2 regions of the Massilia niabensis genome follow, and region 2 is predicted to be linked to the other one. Evidence: predicted binding sites of a transcription regulator. Region 2 holds the regulator's gene; the other holds the start of a gene.
The links. Region 2 encodes NrdR, which represses ribonucleotide reductase genes. Its sites were predicted from a motif close to CACNANATNTNGTG; they were not measured.

Region 1: a site for NrdR is predicted at 6,543-6,556, ahead of ACFPN5_RS15420 (ribonucleoside-diphosphate reductase subunit alpha). Genes of this name have one in related genera too.

What each region holds. Positions count from the first base shown of each region.
Region 1 is NZ_JBHSMU010000015.1:200,042-207,838, reverse strand. It holds gene ACFPN5_RS15440 (hypothetical protein) at 1-45, opposite strand, end outside; gene ACFPN5_RS15435 (helix-turn-helix domain-containing protein) at 84-506, shown strand; gene ACFPN5_RS15430 (hypothetical protein) at 481-1,575, opposite strand; gene ACFPN5_RS15425 (ribonucleotide-diphosphate reductase subunit beta) at 2,154-3,266, opposite strand; gene ACFPN5_RS15420 (ribonucleoside-diphosphate reductase subunit alpha) at 3,352-6,294, opposite strand; gene ACFPN5_RS15415 (hypothetical protein) at 6,856-7,026, opposite strand; gene ACFPN5_RS15410 (sigma-54-dependent transcriptional regulator) at 7,029-7,797, opposite strand, start outside.
Region 2 is NZ_JBHSMU010000004.1:599,735-607,531, reverse strand. It holds gene tolB (Tol-Pal system beta propeller repeat protein TolB) at 1-773, opposite strand, end outside; gene tolA (cell envelope integrity protein TolA) at 809-1,798, opposite strand; gene ACFPN5_RS05395 (biopolymer transporter ExbD) at 1,808-2,239, opposite strand; gene tolQ (protein TolQ) at 2,250-2,933, opposite strand; gene ybgC (tol-pal system-associated acyl-CoA thioesterase) at 2,970-3,374, opposite strand; gene ACFPN5_RS05380 (SDR family oxidoreductase) at 3,793-4,539, opposite strand; ZMP/ZTP riboswitch at 4,685-4,799, shown strand; gene glyA (serine hydroxymethyltransferase) at 4,902-6,149, shown strand; gene nrdR (transcriptional regulator NrdR) at 6,252-6,710, shown strand; gene pilV (type IV pilus modification protein PilV) at 6,928-7,470, shown strand; gene ACFPN5_RS05360 (PilW family protein) at 7,467-7,797, shown strand, end outside.

The DNA.
Region 1 (7,797 bases), on a different contig from region 2:
GCAGTTCAATGAGTCCGTGAATTCCGTGTCGAGAAATATCAGCATTAGATTCCAGCTTCAGTCTATTGAATAGCAATTTTCATATGAATTTTCCGATGATGACTGACGGGCTGAGCTCATCACGAAGCTCGCAACGTTCAACGTACACTTCACCATCTAGGACAATTCCGTTGCTAAATTCATACCGATGCGCACAGCGCACTGTATGTGCAGCCCCAGTCACAATATCCTGTTTTGGGATATTCCTGCGGAGATGCTCCCATCCGTGGATGAAATCTATCCATGATCCTCGGTATGTACAATTTATTGAGTTGCTTAAACAGGCTAGAGAAACGGCTGAGATCACGCAAGTAGAACTCGCCAAGAGACTCGCAAAGCACCAGTCGTATGTGGCTAAGGTTGAAAATCTCGACAGACGACTTGACATCGTTGAGCTCGTCGACTGGCTTCATGCCCTTAAGATCGTGCCTCAAGAGTTCACTAATCGCTTGTCCTGGTGGCGGTAGTCCAGGTACTCTCGCCACGAACATCTTCTTTTCGACACAAACGCACAGCACCGCTCTCTCCCATGCGGATTGCAATTGCCGCCCCTCTTCTTTCGAGGTTCGCCATGTGGGACCGGTGCGTGTTAAGTTGCCGACCGGCCTCACTGGGAGTCAGGTAGTTAGTGCGTAGACGTTTCACCTGTTCGACGTCAACCTTCTTAACGAGACGCCATGGACCGAGAGCCAAATGCTGGACAATTCCGCCTTTGATCCACGTCTTGGTAAGGGCAGTGACGCTAATTCCGATATCTTCTGCAGCGTCAGCAACACGCATCCACTCTGGGCTGTCAAGGAGCTTTTGAAATTTTCGAAGCGAAGAGCGTTTGACAAAAATCGGTCGAGTGATGGGACTCTCCTGAATAAGGAAACCCTTTCGAACTAGTTGCGCTACCTTTTGCGTGCTAATCTGAAGTATCGCAGCGACATCGCTCATCGGCAACGCTCTAGGATATCGACGAATAGGCTGGTGCCCATGTGGCCGCCTTCCCGTTCTTGTCGGATACTCTTCAATGGCTGCTATTACCTCACTGTCGATCTGCGTAAGGGCATCACGGCGAAAGAGCGAAGTCATAACAGCATCCAGGCCAGGCCCACCTACAGGGTAAACGCCGATACTTTGCAGTTTCTCTCGAAGATTCGTCGAGTTTACGCTCCACTCGCTAGCCAAGGTGCCGACTAATACAAATTCATTCTCGAACTCAAGCAGCTTATCCAACGGGACTACTGTCTTGCGTCTCCCCCCAAAGGTGCATGAAACGCTGGCGAGCCATCCAGCCCGTACCAATGTCCGAACAACGTCGGGGTGAACCCTTAATCGTTCGCCCACAGCGATGATATCTGCCCATTCGTGCGATTCCCTGACTATCGTGTAGCGCCTACGATTGACACTTGAAGTACCCGATTCTCGATGGCGGATCACCCGATCAATGTCCATCGCCGAAATTTTCTGCTGCCTACCGCCATAGCTTGGCCAATTCACCGTCCCGTTACGGATAAAGTTCTGAAGCTGAAAATGCGAAATTCCTAGCACGGCGCATACCTCATGGCACGTATATTATTTTAGCAGTAATAGACGTTTTTTGCCCCGCTATTATGCGAGTTGAACTGTATAAGAATCAAAGATTGCCATTTACAGGCATCGCTGCCAGCAATCAACGTTCCCGCACTTTATACAGGTAGGAAGATTCGCCTGTCCCTCCGCAGGGAACACATATCTTTAGCTTTCCGAGTGCAGGCCACGCGCCTGTGCCTCCACACATCGCGCAGTCGTCGCCCTTTTCTACTAGTATTAATGCACGAGTCAATCGGAAGTTCCACTCGTCTAATATCATATCGTTCTGTTCTGAATTCATCACTAAATAGGTGATTTGCAGAGCTCTGTGTCACAGCCCCAATTTAATATATCCGTCTATAAAATTATCCTTTTTTAGGATATTTTTTTGGAAAAGAAAGCCTCGGGAACCGAGGCTCAAAAACAAACTGGTTACGCTAAGGCATTAAACAACTTCGCGACGGCACTTGATTATGCATGTAGTAACATTTTTGTCGTACTAAGTAAAAGTATGCGTCGTAAATGTAAGACTATGTGCCGCGCGACGCCGGATACCATCAATCCCAGTTCAGCGCCCCACCCGTCTGGTACTCGGTCACGCGCGTCTCGAAGAAGTTACGCTCCTTCTTCAGGTCGATCATCTCGCTCATCCACGGGAACGGGTTCTCTTCGTTCGGGAACAGCGGATCGAGGCCGATCTGCACGGCGCGGCGGTTCGCGATGAAGCGCAGGTAGCCCTTGAACATCGGGGCGTTCAAACCCAGCACGCCGCGCGGCATGGTGTCTTCGGCGTAGCGGTATTCCAGTTCCACGGCTTCCAGGAACAGGGTCTTGATCTCGTCGCGGAAGGCCGGCGTCCACAGCAGCGGGTTTTCCATCTTAATCGTGTTGATCAGGTCGATGCCGAAGTTCACGTGCATCGACTCGTCGCGCAGAATGTACTGGTACTGCTCGGCGGCGCCCATCATCTTGTTCTGGCGGCCCAGCGCCAGGATCTGGGTGAAGCCGACGTAGAAGAACAGGCCTTCCATCAGGCAGGCGAAGACGATGATCGATTTGAGCAGCTTCTGGTCGTTTTCCAGCGTGCCGGTCTCGAATTTCGGGTCGGTCAGGGTCTCGATGAACGGGATCAGGAACTGGTCCTTGTCATGGATCGAGGCCACTTCGTTATACGCGTTGAAGATTTCCTGCTCGTCCAGGCCGAGCGACTCGACGATGTACTGGTAGGCGTGGGTGTGGATCGCTTCCTCGAACGCCTGGCGCAGCAGATACTGGCGGCATTCTGGCGCCGTGATGTGGCGGTAAGTGCCCAGCACGATGTTGTTGGCGGCCAGCGAATCGGCCGTCACGAAGAACCCGAGGTTGCGCTTGACCAGGCGGCGCTCGTCTTCCGACAGGCCGTTCGGGCTCTTCCACAGCTCGATGTCGCGCTGCATGTTCACTTCCTGCGGCATCCAGTGGTTCGCGCAGCCGGCCAGGTACTTGTCCCAGGCCCACTTGTACTTGAACGGCACCAGCTGGTTGACGTCGGTCTTGCCGTTGATGATGCGCTTGTCGTCGGCGTTCACGCGCTTGGCGACCAGGGCGGCGTCGACGGCTGCGGGTTCGCCTGCGCCTTGCGGTGGACGCGCAACTGGCGCGCTCGTTGGTTCATCGTCCCATGACAGCATGATAGTTCCTTCTTTTCTATTCTAGACGGCAGCGCCCGGCGCGAAGGCCGGGCGTGCATTTCAATTTTTAATACTTACTGCCAGCTTATTGGCAAGCTTCGCATTCATCGAAACCGGCGTCGCCAGGACGCAGGTAGCAGGCGGCGCCCTCTTCGATTTCCGCCGTGGCGGCCGAAGTAGAAGTAACAGCGGTAGCCGCAGGTGCAGCAGCAGCCGCTGCCGGAGCGGCATGACCCACCATGCCACCCGAGACCGACACCGCATTCAGCGCGCCGGTACGGCTGGTCGACTTCTCCATGTGCGTCGCCGCGATGGTGCGCAGGTAGTAGGTCGTCTTCAGGCCGCGCAGCCAGGCCAGCTTGTAGGTTTCGTCCAGCTTCTTGCCCGAGGCGCCGGCCATGTAGATGTTCAGCGACTGCGCCTGGTCGATCCACTTCTGGCGGCGCGATGCCTGCTCGACCAGCCACTTCGGCTCGACTTCAAACGCGGTGGCGTAGATGTCGCGCAGGTCTTGCGGCACGCGGTCGATCTTCGACAGCGAACCGTCGAAGTACTTCAGGTCGGCGATCATGACTTCGTCCCACAGGTCGCGTGCCTTCAGGTCGCGCACCAGGTACGAATTGATCTCGGTGAACTCGCCCGACAGGTTCGACTTCACGTACAGGTTCTGGAAGGTCGGCTCGATGCAGGCCGACACGCCGATGATGTTCGAGATCGTCGCGGTCGGTGCGATCGCCACGCAGTTCGAGTTACGCATGCCGAACTGCTTGATGCGGTTGCGCACCAGGCTCCAGTCCATCGATTCGCTCGTGTCCTGCTCGAGGTAGCCGCCGCGCTCGTCCGCCAGCAGCTTGATCGAGTCCTGCGGCAGGATGCCGCGGTCCCACAGCGAACCCTCGTACGACTCGTAGCGGCCGCGCTCTTCGGCCAGCTCGGTCGAAGCTAGGTAAGCAAAATAGCAGACGGCTTCCATCGAACGGTCGGCGAATTCCACCGCTTTGTCCGAGGCAAACGGCACACGCATCATGTGCAGGCAGTCCTGGTGGCCCATGATGCCCATGCCGACCGGGCGGTGGCGCAGGTTCGAATTGCGCGCCTTCTCGACCGCGTAGTAGTTGATGTCGATGACATTGTCGAGCATGCGCATCGCGGTGCGGATCGTCTTTTGCAGTTTTACATGATCCAGGCCATCGCCCTTCATGTGCTGCGGCAGGTTGATCGAGCCCAGGTTGCAGACCGCGATTTCGTCGGCGCTGGTGTTCAGGGTGATCTCGGTGCACAGGTTCGACGAGTGCACGACGCCGATGTGCTGCTGCGGCGAGCGGATGTTGCACGGGTCCTTGAACGTGATCCATGGGTGGCCGGTCTCGAACAGCATCGACAGCATCTTGCGCCACAGGTCGAGCGCTTCGATCTTCTTGAAGACCATCATTTCGCCGCGCTCGGCTTTCGCTTCGTACGCCAGGTAGGCGGTCTCGAAGGCCTTGCCGACCAGGTCGTGCAGGTCCGGGGTTTCGCTCGGGGTGAACAGGGTCCAGTAGCCCTTTTCCATCACGCGCTTCATGAACAGGTCGGGAATCCAGTTCGCCGTGTTCATGTCGTGGGTGCGGCGGCGGTCGTCGCCGGTATTCTTGCGCAGGTCGAGGAATTCCTCGATGTCCATGTGCCAGGTTTCCAGGTAGGCGCAGACCGCGCCCTTGCGCTTGCCGCCCTGGTTCACGGCCACGGCCGTGTCGTTGACCACTTTCAGGAACGGCACCACGCCTTGCGACTTGCCGTTGGTGCCCTTGATGCGCGAGCCGAGCGCGCGCACCGGGGTCCAGTCGTTACCGAGGCCGCCGGCGAATTTCGACAGCAGCGCGTTTTCCTTGATGGCGTCGTAGATGCCTTCCAGGTCGTCGCCGACGGTGGTCAGGTAGCACGACGAGAGCTGCGAGCGGCGCGTGCCCGAGTTGAACAGGGTCGGGGTCGAGCTCATGAAGTCAAACGACGACAGCAGGTTGTAGAACTCGACGGCGCGCTCTTCGCGGTCCGCTTCGCGCAGGGCCAGGCCCATCGCGACGCGCATGTAGAAGGCTTGCGGCATCTCGATGCGGGTGTCACGCACGTGCAGGAAGTAGCGGTCGTACAGGGTCTGCAGGCCGATGTAGCCGAACTGCAGGTCGCGGTCGGCGACCAGGGCTTTCGCCAGGCGCTCGAGGTCGTACTTGCCCAGTTCGGCGTCGAGCAGTTCGTTCTCGATGCCCTTGGCGATGTATTGCGGGAAGTAAGTCACGTACTCGGCCGCGGCTTTCGCTTGCGGGACTTCCTTGCCGAAGACTTCCTTGCGGATCGTGTGCAACAGGATTCGTGCGGTCACCTGGCTGTAGGCCGGGTCCTTTTCCATCAGCGCGCGCGCAGCCAGGATGGCGGACTTGTGCAGCTCTTCGACCGGCACGCCGTCGTACAGGTTTTTCAGGGTCTCGGCGACGATCGCATCGGCGTCGACGTGCTTTTCCAGGCCGACGCAGGCGGCGTTCACCAGGCCGTGCACGGCATCCATGTCCAGCGGACGGCGCTCGCCGCCGTCGATCACGTGGATCTGCGGCGCGGCGATCTGCGATCCACCCGCAGCTTCTTTTGCTGCGCGGCGCTCTTCCATCTGCTTGGCGCGGTACAGCACGTAGGCGCGCGCGACATCGTGCTCGCCCGAGCGCATCAAGGACAATTCGACCTGATCCTGCACATCTTCGATGTGGAAGGTGCCGCCGTTCGGCTGGCGGCGCATCAGGGCAGCGACCACGTTGTTGGTCAGCTCTTCCACCAGCTCGCGGATGCGGGCCGAAGCCGCGCCCTGGCCGCCGGCCACGGCCAGGAAGGCCTTGGTCATCGCGACCGAGATCTTGTTCGGCTCGAACGGCACGACGGCGCCGTTACGGCGCAGGATGCGGTAGTCGGCGCGGGCGGCCAGTTCGGCGGCGCTGTTGCCGCTGGCTGGCGTGCCTGGTGCCGCGTGCGGGTGGATGGAAATGTCTTGTGAAGTCTGCATGGGGCCTCCAGGAAGGGCAGTCAGGCTGCCCCTATGGTTGTCGGTCGATCGCCCGCAAGGGCGGGCAGCCAATATGTATTAAAAATTCGAAACAAAAAACTGCAAAGCAAAACGCATCCCGGCCAGCCGGATTCACCAGGCTGGACGACGTTCTCGCGGATGGATTAACTTGCTTGAAACAAATATGAAGCTGTTGAGCTATTGCTGTCTGTGTCACACGCCAGATCTTGAATACTTGAGTCTGGTACCACTAGATCTAGTGCCTTGGTTTGACAATGGACTAATTGTAGTACCGGGGCGGCGCAAGTCGCAAGCGATTAAATTTCCGAAATCAGGGGTTTTTTACACGCGCAGCTCTTGACATTGGATGGTTTGACATCGAATGCGACGTCGCAGGTAAGTGAGCACTAACCTGCTGCTTAAAGCTTGTTCAGCACACGCCGGCATTGCCCAATCGCAGTGCAGAGTGCACTATTTTGCACTGGCAAAAAGGCAACGCTTTTTGACAAGTTCAGGGTTGAGATGACGCAAAGCCGGGTGCCAGGTCACCACGCATCGACTTCACCCCGGCCGGCTGCCTGTCGGCGCCACGGGCGCCACGCAGGCATTCGCCCTGCTGTCCCATTGCCCGCCGGCCTTGCGGCAGGCATTGGCATCGCGTTCACTCTTCATCCACATCAGGGCGGCGACAATCGCAATCGCGAGGGCCATATACCGTAAGCGTTTTGGCATGGTTAATTCTCCGGAGCCTGGATATCGAGTTTCTGCATCTGGTAACGCAGCTGGCGCACGCTGATGCCCAGCAGGCTGGCGGTCTTCGTGCGGTTGAACTGGGTCTGCTGCAAGGCGCGGCCGATGATGTCGCGCTCAACCTGTTCGAGGTAGGCCGGCAGGTTGCTCGGCAAGGATTCAGGGCCCAGCGCTGCCGCTTCGACGGCAACCGGTGCCGCCGGAGACGGCGGCGGCACGGCCGATGTGGGCGCGATGGCCACCACCGGAGACGGCGCTGCCTCGGGCCGCGCCATCTCCGCGAGCCGCGCCGCTTTTAAGGACAAATCCTCGACCTCGATCATGCCGCCATCGGCAAAGGCCAGCGCCCGTTCCAGCACGTTCTCCAGTTCGCGCACGTTGCCGGGGAAGGAATACGCGCGCAAGGCCTCCAGCACCCCCGGCCCGAGCGCGGCGCCGCCGGGCCCGGCCAGGCGCGCCAGGATCGCGTTCGCCAGCACCGGCAGGTCATCTAACCGTTCGCGCAGCGGCGGCAGCGTCAGCTCGATCACGTTCAGGCGGTAGAACAAATCCTGGCGGAAGACGCCGGTCTCGACGCATTTCGCCAAATCCTTGTGCGTGGCGCTGATGATGCGCACGTCCACCGGTTCCTCCAGGGTGGCGCCGATCTTGCGCACGCGCCGCTCCTGGATCGCGCGCAGCAGTTTTACTTGCATCGCCAGCGGCAGGTCGGCCACTTCGTCGAGCATCAGGGTGCCGCCGTTGGCTGCCTGG
Region 2 (7,797 bases):
CCCGATTTCGAGAGGGCGATGGCCAGTTTGCTGCCGTCCGGCGACCAGGAAGGCGCGGAATTGCTGCCTTTTTCGTTGGCGATCACGCGGCGCTTGCCCGAGACCAGGTCCTGCATGTAGATGACCGGCTTGCGGTCTTCGAAGGACACGTAGGCGACCCGGCCGCCGTCCGGCGACCAGGCCGGCGAAATGATCGGCTCGCGGCCGCTGACGGCGACGATTTCGTTTTCGCCGTCGGCATCGGCTACTGCCAGCGCGTACTGGCGCCCGGCGCGGTTTTCCTTCACGTAGGCGATGCGGGTCGAGAAGATGCCGCGCGTGCCGGTCAGCTTTTCATAGACGTCGTCGGCGATGCGGTGGCCCTGCAGGCGAATGTACTTCGGCTGCACTTCGCCGCCCAGCTGCGACAGCTGGCCGCCTTTTACGGTGTCGTAGAGTTTGTAACGCACCGCAAAGCGGCCGTCCGGCTGGCGCTGGACGCTGCCGACCACGAGGGCGTCCGCGCCCCTGGCTTTCCAGGCGCCGGCATCGATGCTGGCGCTGTCGCTGATGACCTGGCCGGCATTGATGACCTTGAAGACGCCGCTGCGCTCGAGGTCGGCGCGCACGACTGCCGACACCTGGTCCGGCGCGATGCCTTCGTCGGCGAAGGCGGCAACGGCCACCGGGATCTGGTTGCTGCCGACACCGGCGATTTCAACCTGCAGCTGGGCATTGGCCGCCGACCCGATCATCAGGGTGGCGGAAAATAACAATATATGAAGTTTTTTCATGCGTTTTTTTCTCGGCAAAGATTGTTCAGGTGCGATCAGTCCAGGTCTTTCATGGAGAAATTGACCACAAGGGTGCGCTCCACCGTACCATCTTTCTTCTTTGGAAGTGGTGACGATTTGTTAATGCCGCGTTCCACCGCTTCGTCGAACTGCGGCACGCCGCTGCTCTTGGTCAGGCGAACCGACAGGATCTCGCCGGTTGGCAGTTGCTCGACCTTGAAGACGGCTTTCGGATTACCCGGTACGTCGGTGCTGCCGGTAAAGTTCGTGTTGCTCTTGATGATGCCGGTCAGCCTGCCGACATAGCCGGCGTCGATCTTCGGCGCCGTCGATTTCTGGGCGCTGCCCGAGGTGCCGGCGGCGCCCGTGATGCGCTTGAGCTCCTCGTCGCGCATCTTGTCGAGCTTGGCCTGGTCGGCGGCTTCGGCCTTCGCTTTCGCGGCCTTTTCCGCAGCGACCTTCTTTTTGTCGGCTTCGAGCTTCGCGTCGGCAAGCTTCTTTTCCTGCGCCTTCTTGTCGAGCTCTTTCTTCTCGAGCTCCTTCTTCTCGGCCAGTTTCTTGTCGAGTTCTTTCTTCTCGAGTTCTTTCTTCTTCAGCTCGGCCAGCTCGCGCTTTTCAGCCAGTTCGCGTTCTTTCTTTTCTTCCAGCTCGCGCTGCTTCTTCTGCTCGGCGAGCTTCTTTTCGCGCTCCAGGTTGATGTCCGGCGCGGCCGGCTTGACCGGCTCCGGCTCGGCAACTTTCGGCGTCGGAGGAGGCGGGGTCGGCTCGGGACGCGGCTCCGGTTCGGCGACTTCCGGTGGAGGAGGTGGCGGAGGCAGTGCCGGCGCCGCGGCGGACTGCACCTTCGTGTCCCAGACCTCGGCCTCGACGGCCGGCGGCTCGTTCTTCTCCCAGCTGATGCCGACCCACAGGAACGCGAGCAGGACGGCGTGTGCCGCCACCGCCAGCAGGATGGCCGGGACGCGGTTCGGTTCTGGCGGCACCGTGTAGGGGGCGCCGTTGGTAGCTGGCTTGGTTGCGGACATTGCTGCTCGTTACTGCGTGGCGAGGCCGACGCGGTTGATCCCTAATTTTTTCGATTCAGAAATCAGCTCGATGACTTCCGCGTACTTGCTCTCGCGGTCGCCCGAGATCATCACCGGGTAATCGGGCTGGTCCGCATGCAGTTCGCGCAGGCGCTCGAGCAGGGCGGCGCGGTTCGGCATGCTCTCGGCAGCGACCGTTTCCTTGCCGGCAACGCCGATCGACAGGGTCGCGTCGGGCTTCACGGTGATGTGGATATAGGTGTCCGGCGGCAAGGCGGACTTTTCCGCGCTCGGCAGGTTAACCACGTTCGGCGTCTGGTTGGCCGGCACCGCCATGAAGATGATGAGCAGCACCAGCATCACGTCGATGTAGGGCACGACGTTGATTTCGGACTTGAACTTGCTGCGGCGTCCACCGCGCATGCTGCTGGAAAAGGCCATGTCGATCCCCTTAGCGCGACTGGCGTTGCAGGATGTTCGAGAATTCCTCGACGAAGCTCTCGAAACGGGTCGCGAGGCGGTCGATGTCGTGCGTGAAGCGGTTGTAGGCGACGACCGCCGGAATCGCCGCGAACAGGCCGATGGCGGTGGCAATCAGTGCTTCGGCGATGCCGGGCGCGACGGTTGCCAGGGTTGCCTGCTGCACGCTGGCCAGGCCGCGGAAGGCGTTCATGATGCCCCAGACGGTGCCGAGCAGGCCGATGTAGGGCGAGACCGAGCCGACCGAGGCCAGGAAGTTCAGGTGCAGGTCGAGGCCGTCGAGTTCGCGCTGGAAAGCGGCGCGCATGGCGCGGCGCGAGCCGTCGAGCACGGCGCCCATGTCGAGGGCGTCACGCGATGCCTGCTTGCCCTTGATGAATTCGCCCATGCCGGACTCGAAGATGCGGGCCAGGGGGCCGCTTTGTTCGCGCTGGGCGCTGGCGCTCTGGTGCAGGGTATGCAGGTTGCCGCCGGCCCAGAAACTGCGCTCGAACTGTTCGGTCAGGCGCCGCGCCGCGCGGATCGCGAAGATTTTACGGAAGATGTACGACCAGCTTACGACCGACAGCACGAGCAGCAACAGCATGATGAGCTGCACGATGATGTGCGCGTTGCTGATAAGGGCGAGAAAGGAAAGGTCGTGGGTCGGTGTCATCGGATAAACATCAAATAAGCAATATTGTTGGATGGATCAGGCGGCACGCATTTTATCAGCGACATCGTCAGGCAGCGAGCGTGGTCGCACCGTGGCGATGTCGACACAGCCGACCTTGACGCTCGCCGCGGCCAATAAACGGTCGCCGCAATACGCTTTCTGGACAAACTGCACCGAGGCGCGGCCAAGTTTTTCGATCGACAGGGTCAGCGTGAGCTCGTCGTCGAGGCGTGCCGGAGCATGGTAGTCGATCGTTGCGCTGCGCACGACAAAGGCAACACCCTCGCGATCGATCAGGTCCTGCTGCCTGACGCCGGCAGCGCGCAACCATTCGGTGCGCGCACGCTCGAAGAATTTCAGGTAGTTCGCGTAAAACACGATACCGCCGGCATCTGTGTCTTCGTAGTAGACCCTTACTGCCCAGGTGAAAACGGAAGGCATGTCACTTTGCCATAAATGATAATTGGAAACATTTTACGCCATTCACGCATATGTTCGCTAGCGAACATCCTGGCGGGCAGGGACCGGGAAGCGCGTGCTTGGCACATCAGGCGCGGCTAGTAGACGAGATGCAACGCTGTCGGGACAATAACTGTAACACTTTCTCACAATTATCAAAGGCAGGGCGCACGGTGCGATGCTGAGCGAAATGGGCCTGCGGCAAATGAGCTTGATCCGTAGGGTGGGCGGGTCCCCCGCTCACGCGTTCAACAAGACCCGAGCGCTGCCGGGTTGCCAACAGCACCCAACGATCATCGGCGAGATTATTTGCGCCTGGATGCAGGCTCGGTTTGAACGCGTGAGCGGCGAAGCCGCCCACCCTACGGGTATCCTTGAATACGTCGCGTGTGAATCCCGCTTAACCGCGCTTGATATTGAACGGCCCGAACCCCTGGCAAGTCGGCATCAGTTCGATACTGTTCACATTCACATGCGGCGGCAGCGTCGCGATCCAGTAGGCGGTCTCCGCGATGTCCTTCGCCGTCAGGGGCGTCGTTCCCTCGTACACCTTGGCCGCGGCATCGTCATTGCCCTTGAAGCGCACGTTCGAGAATTCGGTGCCGCCGCACAGCCCTGGCGCCAGGTTGGTGGCGCGCACGCCGGTGCCGACCAGGTCGGCGCGCAGGTTGAGCGTGAACTGTTCCACGAAAGCCTTGGTGGCGCCGTACACGTTGCCGCCAGGGTAGGGGTAATGGCCGGCCACCGAACCGAGGTTGATGACCAGTCCGCTGCCGCGCTCGACCATGGACGGCAGCAGTGCGCGCGTCATCGTCACCAGGCCCTGGCAATTGGTCGCGATCATGGTTTCCCAGTCGTCGAGCGGCGCTTCGTGTGCCGGGGCGGTGCCCAGTGCCAGGCCCGCGTTGTTGATGAGGACGTCGATCTGGCGCCAGGATTGCGGCAGCAGGGCCAGCGCTTCCTCGATCGACGCCTTGTTCGTCACGTCCATTTCAACCGGCAGCGCCGATTCGCCCAGTTCCTGCGCGAGCGCGTCGAGGCGTTCCTTGCGGCGCGCGGCCATGACGACCTGGTGGCCGTTGCGAACGAAAGTGCGCGCCATTTCGGCGCCGAAACCGGCGGATGCGCCGGTAATGAAAACGATCATGATGGAATCCTCGATTGGCGGTAGCCCGCAGATTGTAGCCGAAATGGCCATCTTGCTCGACCAGCCAGCTTGGAGGCCCAGCTTGCCAGCCTGACACGCTTTCCTTGCTCTAAGCAGGCAGTTCACATACAATCGCGAGTCCATTTATGTCTCACGTAACTGGCGAAACCGTATGGCAAGCGATACAGCAAGCGATACGCAAAGGTGGATATCCACCGGGGAACGTGAGATTTCATCCGCCGTTCGCCTGGGCAGCCGACAATGGTTCGCGTGCATTTTTGCGTCGCGGCTGGCTGCTTCCTGGCCTTCTTGCCGATCCAACACTGCCGTTGTCCGGTTCTCTTACCGATTGGAGTTTGTTCATGTTTGCAAAAGATCACACGCTGGCCAATGTCGACCCGGAACTGTGGGGCGCGATTCAACAAGAAAACACCCGTCAGCAGGATCACATCGAGCTGATCGCATCGGAAAACTACACCTCGCCGGCCGTCATGCAGGCGCAGGGTTCGCAGCTGACGAATAAATACGCCGAAGGCTATCCGGGCAAGCGCTACTACGGTGGCTGCGAGTTCGTCGACGTCGCCGAGCAACTGGCGATCGACCGCGTCAAGCAACTGTTCGGCGCGGAAGCGGCCAACGTGCAGCCCAACTCCGGTTCGCAGGCGAACCAGGGCGTGTTCTTCGCGATGCTCAAACCTGGCGACACCATCATGGGCATGTCGCTGGCCGAAGGCGGCCACCTGACCCACGGCATGGCGCTGAACATGTCCGGCAAATGGTTCAACGTCGTGTCCTACGGCCTGACCCCTGAAGAAGACATCGATTACGAGCAAATGGAACGCCTGGCGCGCGAGCACAAGCCGAAGATGATCATCGCGGGCGCCTCGGCGTTCTCGCTGCGCATCGACTTCGAGCGCTTCGCCCGTGTGGCCAAGGAAATCGGCGCCTACTTCATGGTCGACATGGCGCACTACGCCGGCCTGATCGCCGCCGGCGAGTACCCGAACCCGGTGCCGTTCGCCGACTTCGTCACGTCCACCACGCACAAGTCGCTGCGCGGCCCGCGCGGCGGCATTATCCTGATGAAGGCCGAGTTCGAAAAGCAGATCAATTCCGCGATCTTCCCTGGTATCCAGGGCGGCCCGCTGATGCACGTTATCGCCGGCAAGGCCGTGGCCTTCAAGGAAGCGCTCACGCCCGAGTTCAAGACCTACCAGCAGCAAGTGGTGAAGAACGCCAAGGCGCTGGCCGAAGCCCTGACGGCGCGCGGCCTGCGCATTGTCTCGGGCCGTACCGAGTCGCACGTGATGCTGGTCGACCTGCGTTCGAAAGGCCTGACCGGCAAGGAAGCCGAAGCGATCCTGGGCCAGGCGCACATGACCTGCAACAAGAACGGCATCCCGAACGACCCGCAGAAGCCGTTCGTCACCTCGGGTATCCGCCTCGGCAGCCCGGCCTTCACCACCCGCGGCTTCAAGGAAGAAGACGCAACCCGTGTCGGCCACCTGATCGCCGACGTGCTCGACAACCCGCACGACGCCGCGACCATCGAGCGCGTGAAGGCTGAAGTGAAGGTGCTGACCGATAAATATCCGGTCTACGCAGCCTAAGCACTATTCAGTACTGTGTAGAAGGTAAAGCAAGCAAGACCGAAAAGGAACGGCAGCCCGATAAGTCGGGATGCCGTTCCTTTTCTCCTTTATTATTACGCCATGAAATGTCCGTTCTGCCAGCATGAAGACACCCAGGTCCTCGATACGCGCGTATCCGAGGAGGGCGACGCCATCCGGCGCCGGCGTCGCTGCGGCAAATGCGACAAGCGCTTCACCACCTACGAGCGCATCGAGCTGTCGATGCCGATCATCGTCAAGAAGAACGGCAGCCGCACCGAATTTGCCTCCAGCAAGCTGCGCGGCAGCCTGATGCTGGCGCTGCGCAAGCGCCCGGTCTCGGCCGGGGCGATCGACGCCGCCGTGGCCTCGATCGAAGAAAAGCTGCTCACCAGCGGCCGCCGCGAAGTCGACACCGGTTATGTCGGCGAACTTGTCATGCAGGAACTCAAGCGCCTGGACCAGATCGCGTACATCCGCTTCGCTTCGGTCTACAAGGACTTCAAGGACCTGGCGGAGTTTCAGCAGGCCCTGGCCGAAGTCGGTCACCCCCGCAAGTAGAGCGCTTGAGAACACCTCCATAGCTGCGTTGCAGCTCCTCGCCGTACAGTCGTACTGTCTTCGTCGCCGCGCCTCGCTCTGAAGGTGTTCTCAAGCGCTCTACATCATTCCGATTCGGACACCCGCACACGCTTGAGCCAACGCAGGCTCGGCTGAAGGCCCGCTGATAACTTCGCAGCTCGCGCGAATGTACGCGCCTGAACTGTGGAGGTGTCCCGTGCAGCGGTCCCCGGCCGGCGGTTTTACGCTCATCGAAGTGCTGGTTGCCATGTTCGTGCTGGCCGTAGGCGTCATTGGCGCGGCCGCCACCCAGGCTGCCAGCGCGCGCCTGCGCCAGCAGGCCGCGCTCGAATCCGAAGCCGTGGCGCTGGCCTCGTCGTTGGCGGCCCGTATCGGCGTCAACCCGGCACAAATGGCGCTGCCCGATCCCGCCAATCCTTACCTCCAGCTCGATTACGATGCCGCCGGCGGCGCGCCCGCCGACCCGCCTGTGCAGTGTTTTGGGTCGGCCGCATGCGATAGCGCGCAGCTGGCGCAGTTCGACATCCATGAACTCGCGCGCAGCGTGCAGGAAGGCTTCCCGGGCGGGCGCATCACGGTGTGCCGCGATGCGCCCGCTCTGAACGCGGCGCTCGACTGGCCCTGTACGGGCGGCAGCGACGCGCCGCTGGTCGTCAAGATCGGCTGGCGGCGTCACACCACCGCCGCTCCGGCGCCGCACGAGGCGACGCCCTTCGTTGTCATGGTGGTGTCGGGATGACGCTACGCCGATGCTTGCGCGGGCGCGGCCTGAGCCTGGTCGAGCTGCTTGTCGCGCTCGCGCTCAGCCTGGGCGTGCTGCTGGCGGCGTCGGTGCTGTTCTCCGGCGCCAACCATGCCTATGGCGCGCATGCGGATGCGGTCGATGTCGACGACAGCGGGCGCTTTGCGCTCGCGCTCCTTGGCCGTGCGGTGCGCCAGGGCGCCTTCGTCAACTGGGAAGGCCCTGGCGCGGCGGCGATGGACCCGGCAGCGCCGGCGCCGCTCGCGGGGTTTGACAACCGCACGCTGCCCGAGACGGGCGTCGCCATCGCGGGAGCCTTGCCCG